4 regions of the Mesorhizobium sp. M2A.F.Ca.ET.042.01.1.1 genome follow, and region 1 is predicted to be linked to each of the others. Evidence: predicted binding sites of a transcription regulator. Region 1 holds the regulator's gene; each other region holds the start of a gene.
What was found. Region 1 encodes PhoB, which activates phosphate uptake and scavenging genes when phosphate is short. Its sites were predicted from a motif close to TGTCATNNANCTGTCAT; they were not measured.
Positions count from the first base shown of each region.

Region 2: EOA23_RS10335 (YdcH family protein) is a predicted target of PhoB. The motif match lies at 999-1,015, and genes of this name have one in related genera.
Region 3: EOA23_RS21045 (PhoX family phosphatase) is a predicted target of PhoB. The motif match lies at 726-742, and genes of this name have one in related genera.
Region 4: phnF (phosphonate metabolism transcriptional regulator PhnF) is a predicted target of PhoB. The motif match lies at 1,021-1,037, and genes of this name have one in related genera.

Region 1 covers NZ_RZRX01000054.1:5,135-7,334, reverse strand. Annotated here, with positions in the region: gene phoU (phosphate signaling complex protein PhoU) at 1-665, shown strand, start outside; gene phoB (phosphate regulon transcriptional regulator PhoB) at 683-1,372, shown strand; gene EOA23_RS10810 (ROK family protein) at 1,669-2,200, opposite strand, start outside.
Region 2 covers NZ_RZRX01000050.1:22,081-24,280, forward strand. Annotated here, with positions in the region: gene ispG (flavodoxin-dependent (E)-4-hydroxy-3-methylbut-2-enyl-diphosphate synthase) at 1-505, opposite strand, end outside; gene EOA23_RS10335 (YdcH family protein) at 750-929, opposite strand; gene EOA23_RS10340 (DUF465 domain-containing protein) at 1,178-1,381, shown strand; gene EOA23_RS10345 (IclR family transcriptional regulator) at 1,547-2,200, opposite strand, start outside.
Region 3 covers NZ_RZRX01000143.1:6,472-8,671, reverse strand. Annotated here, with positions in the region: gene EOA23_RS21055 (phosphatase PAP2 family protein) at 1-203, opposite strand, end outside; gene EOA23_RS21050 (hypothetical protein) at 218-556, opposite strand; gene EOA23_RS21045 (PhoX family phosphatase) at 804-2,200, shown strand, end outside.
Region 4 covers NZ_RZRX01000084.1:17,799-19,998, reverse strand. Annotated here, with positions in the region: gene phnF (phosphonate metabolism transcriptional regulator PhnF) at 230-976, opposite strand; gene phnG (phosphonate C-P lyase system protein PhnG) at 1,118-1,579, shown strand; gene phnH (phosphonate C-P lyase system protein PhnH) at 1,579-2,190, shown strand; gene EOA23_RS15010 (carbon-phosphorus lyase complex subunit PhnI) at 2,192-2,200, shown strand, end outside.

The DNA of each region.
Region 1 (2,200 bases):
AGATCAGCCGGCTCATCAACGACATGGGCGATCTCGCCGGCTCCATGGTCGGCGGCTCGACCAGGGCCCTGCTCGAAAGCGACAATGCGCTGGCGCAGCGCGTCGTCTCCGACGATGCCATCATGGACGCGCGTCAGCGCGAGCTTGACGACCGCGCCATCACGCTGATCGCCAAGCGCCAGCCGATGGCGGACGATCTTCGCCACGTGGTCGGCTCGATCCGCATGGCGGGCGACCTCGAACGCATCGGCGATCTCGCCAAGAACATCGCCAAGCGCGTCGGGTCGGTCGGTGTCAGCACCGCCCCTCGCGACCTCACGCATTCGATCGATTCCATGGCGCAACTGGTGCTGATCCAGGTCCAGGGCGTGATCCAGGAATATACGGTGGGCGATGCCACGGCGCTGGCCAAGCTTCGCAACGACGACGAACGCATCGACGTCAAATACACCTCCGTCTTCCGCGAGCTGTTGACCTACATGATGGAGGACCCGCGCAACATCACCGCTTGCACGCATCTTCTGTTCTGCGCCAAGAACCTTGAGCGCATCGGCGACCACGTGACCAACATCGCCGAGAACGCCTATTATGTGCTGACCGGCACGCAATTGCCCGCCAACCGTCCCAAGCAGGACGAGACGGCAATGTCGGCGCCGGCCGCCTGACGGAAAAGGTTACCCCGATGATCGCGCCACGCATCATGGTGGTGGAGGACGAGGAGCCGCTGGGGGTGCTGCTCCGCTACAATCTCGAATCCGAGGGTTACCAGGTGGAAGTGGTGACCCGCGGCGACGAGGCCGAAATCCGCCTTCAGGAAAATGTTCCCGACCTGCTCGTGCTCGACTGGATGGTGCCGGCGGTTTCCGGCATCGAGCTTTGCCGGCGTCTCAGGATGCGGCCCGAGACCGAGCGGCTGCCGATCATCATGCTGACCGCGCGCGGTGAAGAAAGCGATCGGGTTCGAGGTTTGTCCACCGGCGCCGACGACTATCTGGTCAAGCCGTTCTCGACGCCGGAGTTCATGGCGCGCGTCAAGGCGCTGCTGCGCCGCGCCAAGCCGGAGGTGCTGTCCAGCGTGCTCAAGGTCGGCGACATCGTGCTCGACCGCGAATCGCACCGCGTCTACCGCAAGAAGAGCGAGATCAGGCTGGGCCCGACCGAGTTCCGCCTGCTCGAGTTCATGATGCGGCATCCCGGCCGCGTGTTCTCGCGCAGCCAGCTGCTCGACAATGTCTGGGGCGAGACGATCTATATCGACGAGCGCACGGTGGATGTGCATGTCGGCCGCCTGCGCAAGGCCGTCAACAACGGCCGCATGCCCGACGTCATCCGCACCATCCGCGGGGCGGGGTATGCGATCCGCGAGGATTAGGTTCACCGTTCGTGGAATTGATGCGTCCACTACCGGATCGCATGCGCTGGTGAGTAGCCGAGACGCTCGTGCTTCGTCATCCACGGGCGGAGCAAGGAGCGCAGCGACGCAGCGCAGACCCGAGGATCCATTCCGTGACTTCGACGCGTCGCGACGGTCCAGAATTCTGCGCCGCTGCGCCCTACGATCCAGGTAACGGCATGGATTCCAGGGTCTACGCTCCGCTTCGCGTCGCTCCGCCCTGGAATGACGAAGCCCAAAGGCCTTCGCTTATCTCCGGCGAATCAGAAACCCGCTTAGGCGACGTTCTTCCCCGCGGCGCCGGACCTCGTCTGGACCCCCGGCGCGAAAATCTCCTGGTCGACGAAGGTCAGCGCGCGCATGGCGCAGCCTTCGCGGATCAGCGGCAGCTCGTTGGGTTCGCTGTCGAAGGAGATCGAGCTCGAGTGCTGGCCGCCGGCGGTCTGGGCGATCGCCTCCCTCAGCGCCGGCTCGATCAGGTCGAAGGCGGCCGCGCTGACGCCGACCATGGCGACCGGCGCCGGGTCGATGAGGGCGAACAGGCTGCCAAGACCGAAGCCCAGCGCTTCGCCGGCCCGACGATAGGCTTCCCGTTCGGGGCCGTCCTCCTGTCGGGCCTTTGCGGCCAGCGCGCGCATGTCGGCGTCGCCGACGTCGGTCGGCGCGGCGTCCTCGCTTATCCCCATGGCGCTGCGCCAGATGGCGTAGTTGCCGGCATAGGCCTCGACGCAGCCACGCCGGCCGCAGCGGCAAAGCGCGCCGCCCGGACGATGGATCATGTGGCCGAACTCGCCGCCGGAGGAATGC
Region 2 (2,200 bases), on a different contig from region 1:
CCTGGTTCTGGTCCATCAGCCGGGTCAGCAGCTCCTGGTCGAGCGAACCCCAGTTGACGCCGATGCGCACCGGCTTGTCATATCTGATCGCCATTTCGACGATCGCCGCGAACTGGCGGTCCTTCTTGTCCTTGAAGCCGACATTGCCGGGATTGATGCGGTATTTCGCCAGCGCCTCGGCGCAGGCCGGATGATCGGCCAAGAGCTTGTGGCCGATATAGTGGAAGTCGCCGACCAGCGGCACGTCGATGCCGAGCCTGAGCAGCCGCTCATGGATGCGCGGAACCGCCGCGGCGCTCTCGTCGCGGTCGACGGTGATGCGCACGATTTCCGACCCGGCACGATGCAGCGCCGCGACTTGGGCGACAGTCTGGTCGACATCGGCGGTGTCGGTGTTGGTCATCGACTGCACGACGACGGGCGCGCCGCCGCCGACCATCACGCCGCCGACCGAAACGCCGACCGACCTGCGCCGCGGGAAGGGAGAGGAAAAATATCCGGTCATGCCGGTCGCCTTCATCTGAAAGTTCCGGGCATGAGGTGACGGAGCAAAGATGGCTTGTCAATGGCAAGCGCCAGGCGAGGTTGGCAAATCGGCAGCCGCCAGGCGAAAAACGCCAGCTCTGCCGATCGCGAGATCCGCGACCGAACGTTCCGTCGATTTCAGTTAAAAAACACCATGCCGGTGGCATTTCCTGCCACCGGACGTTTCACCGCGGCGGGTTGCGGTGATGGTGCCTGGAGGAGCTTCAGTGTGTCGTGGGGCTAGCCTTCAGCTTTTCAATCTCGTCCTTGATTGCCAGCTTGCGTCGCTTGAGATTCACGATTTCGAGGTCGTCCACCGAAGGATGGTTCATCGCGTCGGTAATCTCGCGCTCGATATCACCGTGTTTCCGCTGCAACTCATCAAGATGGGATGCAAGAGACATGATTGGTTCTCCCTTTCATGGTTTCCTCGATTGCAGCCGTCGCAGGCACGTCCACCGCAGGTTGAGACTGTGACGGCACCGTGACAGTTTGCCACCAACCGATCTCGATGTCGAATGACACGTGGTAGCATTCCACGACAAAGTGAAATGTGATAAGGGCTGCGCGCCGGTCTCAGACGAAAAGTCACAAACCCAGCCGGTCCCGCCCAAACAGCCCGATTGGGCGATGCATACGCAGACGGTAGATAATGTCCGAACAGGAACAGGCTGAAATACGCCTCGAATATTCCCGGCTCAAACAAGAACACGCCGATTTCGACGCCGCCATCAACGCGATGATCGCCACCGGCTGCGACCCGCTTCAGATTCAGCGCATGAAAAAGAAGAAGCTGATGCTGAAAGACCGGCTGTCGGCGCTGGAAGACCGCATTATTCCGGACATCATCGCCTAAGGCGTGTCGATATTCAGGTGAGGCCGGCCTGCAAATGGCGGCCTCATACGCTTCCGGTGCTCGCGTACCTCAAGTACGCTCCGCTCCGGTTCTCGGAAACCACCATTTTCGACTCAGCCTGACCTGAACTCAACACGCCTTGGATCGATAACCGGCTCAACGCCGTTACGAGATCGAAAGCCGGGCTGCGCGCTCGCGCAGCAACGCGACCAATTCGCCTGTCCGCGCCTCCGACGTGTCGATCGGCACCACAAGGCACATCGTCGCCTCGACCTTGCCGGGCGCCGAGAACACGGGCGCCGCCAAGCATTTGGTATAGGCGTCGACAAGGCCTGAAGTGACGCAATAGCCGGTGACGCGCGCCCGAGCGATGTCATCGATGAAGTCATCGATCTCTATCTTGCGGCCGTCCGGCAGCACGAGGTCGTCTTCCGTGACCATCGCCTCGATCCGGCTGCGATCAAGACCGGCCAGCAGCAACCGGCCCGAAGCAGTCCATGGCAGCGGAATCTGCAGGCCGGTGGCCGAGCTGATGCGGAACGGCCTCGTGCCCGGGCTTGAATGGATGATGGTGTAGCGACCGCTCTGCAGCATGCAAAGCTCGGACGTCTCCCCGGTCTCGCGCGACAGCGTATCGACCTCCTGGCGGCCGCGCCTCAGCAGGTCGTTGCCGCGCATATAGGCCATCCCGTAGAGATAGAGCTTCTTGCCGAAATAGACGCGATTGCCGTCGCCGGCCATTTCCAGGAGACCGGCTTCGACCAGTTCGCGCACCAGCGTGTAGGTGGTCGAGCGCGGCGCGTTGAGCCCCTTTGCCAG
Region 3 (2,200 bases), on a different contig from region 1:
AGCCAAAGCGGACCGATCGGGCTGTCCGGCTGCCCGGCATGGCGGAAGGCAAGCAGGATCTCGGTGTCGAAGGCGTGCGGCGCTGTGGCGCGCGCCACCTCCATCAATTCTTCAAAGCCCCACAGCCCGCCGGCGATGACCAACCCGGCCAGCAGCAGGGGGAATTCGATCTTGGCAAGCAATGCACCGACGGATGGCTTCATGAGAGGCTCGAGGGTTAGAGCTTCTGCATATAGGGCCCGAGCGTGATCAGGGCGACGGCGGCGATCGCCGGCACCATGCCGGTCGCCTGGAAAGTATTGAGCCGTTCGCCGAAAAAGGCGATGGCCACGACATTGACCGCGACAAGCTGGATCACCGCCGACAGGCTGAACGCCACCGACATGCCGAACTCGCGCACCAGCCTCAGCATGATCAGGTTGCCGGCGGTATAGAGCGCCAGCGTCACAAGGAGCTTGGCCAGGCTCGGCGCCAGCCCCCATTGCTTGGCCGCCATCGCCGCCAGCAGGAACATCACGGTCGAAATACCGAGCTGCGCCAATCCCCAGAAACTCACCCGCCGTCCCCTTTTTCAAGCGCCGTCGCCATGCCGGCCGCAGCCCTTGTTTCCGAAGCGGGCGAAGCCGTCAAGCTGGGCGCGGTCGATCCCACGTGCGTGTCAGGGATTGAAGCTGGCCCAGCCGCTGCTCAGCCAGCAAACCAATCTTGCGGTTTGATCACGGCGATGTCACGAAAATGTGATCGGCACGGTTTAGGGGTCGAATGGTCAACCCCAGCCACCTCAAGAAAGCCAGAGGAACACCATGACCGCGACCCCTGAGACCCGCTTCCGCACCAGCCAGCTCGAGGAGAATGACGGTCCGCCCGTCAACCCGACCGACAACCGCACCATGGGCGAGATCATCGCCGCGCGCTTCTCGCGCCGCGGGTTCCTCATGGGCTCGCTGGCCGTCTCGGCCATCGCCGCCACCGTCAGCCCGCTGGCGCTCGTCGCCGCCGACGAGGCGCGTGCCGCCGAGGCCTCGGCTTTCAAGTTCGACGAGCTCGAAGCCGGCATCGACGACAAGCACCATGTCGCGCCGGGCTATGATGCCGACGTGCTGTTGCGCTGGGGTGATCCGCTGTTTGCCGATTCGCCGGAGTTCGATCCGCTGAAGCAGTCGGCCGAGGCTCAAGCAAAACAGTTCGGCTACAACAACGACTATGTCGGCTACATCCCGATCGACGGCTCGGCGGAGCACGGGCTACTGGTCGTCAACCACGAATACACCAATCCGCATCTGATGTTCCCCGGCATCGTTTCGATCGTCGAGAAGGACGGCAAGAAGGCCGCCGAGGTCGCGCCGCTGACGAAGGAGCAGGTCGATGTCGAGATGGCCGCGCATGGCGGCACCATCGTCGAGATACGCAAGGAAGGCGGCAAATGGCAGGTGGTGCGCGACGGCAAGCTCAACCGGCGCATCACCTCCACCACCGAGATGGCGCTCTCCGGCCCGGTCGCCGGCCACGACCGCGTCAAGACCAATGCCGATCCCTCCGGCGCCAAGGTCATCGGCACGCTCAACAATTGCGCCGGCGGTGTCACGCCCTGGGGCACCTACGTGATGGCCGAGGAGAACATCCATGGCTATTTCTCGGGCGAATTGCCGGAAGGCCACAAGGAAGCCGCCAATTACAAGCGCCTCGGCATTCCCGAAGGCGCCTATGAATGGGGCGCCCATTACGACCGCTTCAACCTTGCCAAGGAGCCGAACGAGCCCAATCGTTTCGGCTGGATCGTCGAGGTCGACGTCAACGATCCGGCTTCGGTGCCGAGGAAGCGCACCGCCATGGGCCGTTTCAAGCATGAGGGCGCGGAGTCGATCGTCGCCAGGGACGGCCGCGTCGTCTTCTATCTCGGCGACGACGAGCGCTTCGACTATGTCTACAAGTTCGTCACCGCCGGTACGTTCAACCCCAATGACCGCGCCGCCAACATGAACCTGCTCGACGACGGCACGCTCTACGTGGCGAGGTTCGCCGAGGACGGTTCGGTCGAATGGATGCCGATCGTCTTTAGGCAGGGCCCGCTGACGGCGCAGAACGGCTTCGCGTCCCAGGCCGACGTGCTGATCGAGACGCGGCGCGCCGCAGACCTGCTCGGCGCCACCAAGATGGACCGGCCGGAGGACATCCAGCCCAACGCCGGCAACGGCAAGGT
Region 4 (2,200 bases), on a different contig from region 1:
CCGAAGCGCCTACCCCTTCGTCATCCACGGGGGGAGCAAGGAGCGAAGCGACGCGCGCAGACCCGAGGATCCATTCCGTGAAGTTGAGGCGTTGCCACGATGCAGAATTCTGCTCCGCAGCACCCTGCGATTAGAGTCACGGAATGGATCCTCGGGTCTGCGCTCCGCTTCGCGTCGCTCCGCCCGTGGATGACGACCTCATTGGGCTATCGTCGTGGATGACGGCTAGCTAATCGCCAGCCGACAACCTCAACTCCACCCGCTCCGCCGGGAACCTCGACTCCGCGAACTGGATCGGCTGACCGTCGAGCGTGACGTTGACGGCGACGGTAACCAGCACGATGGCGCCGGGCTGCAGATCCAGCGCTGCGAGGTCGTCGGCGTCGGCATGGCGTGCCGACAGCACCGTCGAGTGCCGCAGATAATCATTGACGCCGAAGCGCTTCAGCGAGGCGGTAATCGATCCGGTTTCCGCCATTGCCGCCTCGATGCCGGCGAAGCGTTTGGCGTCGAACCAGGTTGTCGCGCGCGACACTGCGTGACCGTCGGCCTCGCCGCGCGTCTCCAGGCGGACGACGGCCGCGCCCTTCGCTATGCGCAGCGCCTCGGCGATGCGCCGGCTGGCCGGCTCCGTCGAGGACGACAACAGCGCGATGTGCCGCTCGCTCGTCTGCCCCTGCAGGCCGGTCGAGAAGCGCGTGCGCGCGCCGATCGGATAGGACAGCCGCTTGCGCGACAGGACGAAGGTGCCACGGCCCTGCTCGGCCTTCAGCACGCCTTCCTGGACCAGTGCGGCGATGGCGCTGCGCACCGTGTGGCGGTTGACACCGTAGCGCTCGGCCAGCGCGACTTCGGGCGGCAGCGCCGCGTTCTCGGCGAAATCGCCGCTCGCGATCCCCTGCAGGATCCGGTCGGCGATCTGCCGCCAGAGCGACACGCCGTTGCGCCTTTCGATGCTGCTCGCCAGTCCGGTCATTCATCGCCCACCATTTCTTCGGCAGCCCGGGCAATTTCCGGGCCTGTCATCCACCCGTCATGGACTCCCGTTAGGAGATAGGTATAATTTGTATAGTTGTCTATATCAATAGACAAATTGATGCATGCAAGGAGCAATGCCATGCGAGGACAGGAAGCGCGCGAGCAGGCCGGGCGGAAAGCATTGATGGCGACGCTGGCGCATGCCGAAGCTGACGAGATCGCGCGCCTGTGGAACGAGTCGGGTCTGCCCTCCGAGGCCGAGCTTTTGCGCGGTCCGGAAACCGGACTGGTGACGGTGCGCGGGCGGATCGGCGGCGGCGGCGCGCCGTTCAATGTTGGCGAGGCGACCGTCACCCGCGCCACGGTGCGGCTGCCCTCCGGCCAGGTCGGCCACTCCTATGCGCTCGGCCGCGACAAGGACAAGGCCAAGCTCGCCGCGATCGCCGACGCGCTGTGGCAGGACCCGGCGCAGCGCGAGGCGGTCGAGACGAAGCTCGCCGCGCCCTTGCGCGCGGCGCTCAATACAGCGCGCGAGACCCGGCGCGTCGAGACGGCGGCAACGAAAGTGGATTTCTTCACCATGGTGCGCGGAGAGGACTGATGGATATCGCCACGCAATCGATCGACGGCGGCTTCGCCGAGCCGGTCTTCAATGCCCAGGCCGTCTTCCGTGCCATCATGGACGCGATGGCGCGCCCAGGCTCCGTGCAGGCCCTGCCGCAACTCACCCGCCCGCCGGCGCCATTGTCGGCGACGGCCGGGGCCGTGGCGCTCTCGCTCTGCGACAATGACACGCCGCTCTGGCTCGATCCGCCGCTGCAGGCGGAAGCTTCGGTCAAGGCCTGGCTCGGCTTCCACACCGGCGCGCCCTTGGCCAACACGCCGGCCGACGCGCATTTCGCCTTGATCGCCAATCCGAGGGAGATGGCGGCGCTCGACGGTTTTGCGCAAGGCACGCAGGAATATCCCGACCGCTCGACGACGCTGATCCTCCTGGTCGACGACCTCGCCTCGGGCCCGTCGCTGCTGCTCGAAGGTCCCGGCATCGAAAAGACGTCGATGATCGCGCCTCCGGGCATGCCGCGCCATTTCGTCGAGCAGTGGAAGCAGAACAACCAGCGTTTTCCGCGCGGCGTCGACATCATCCTGGCGGCGCCGGGCAGCCTTTCCTGCCTGCCGCGCACCACCCGCGTCAAGTCGATGGAGGCATGAGATGTATGTC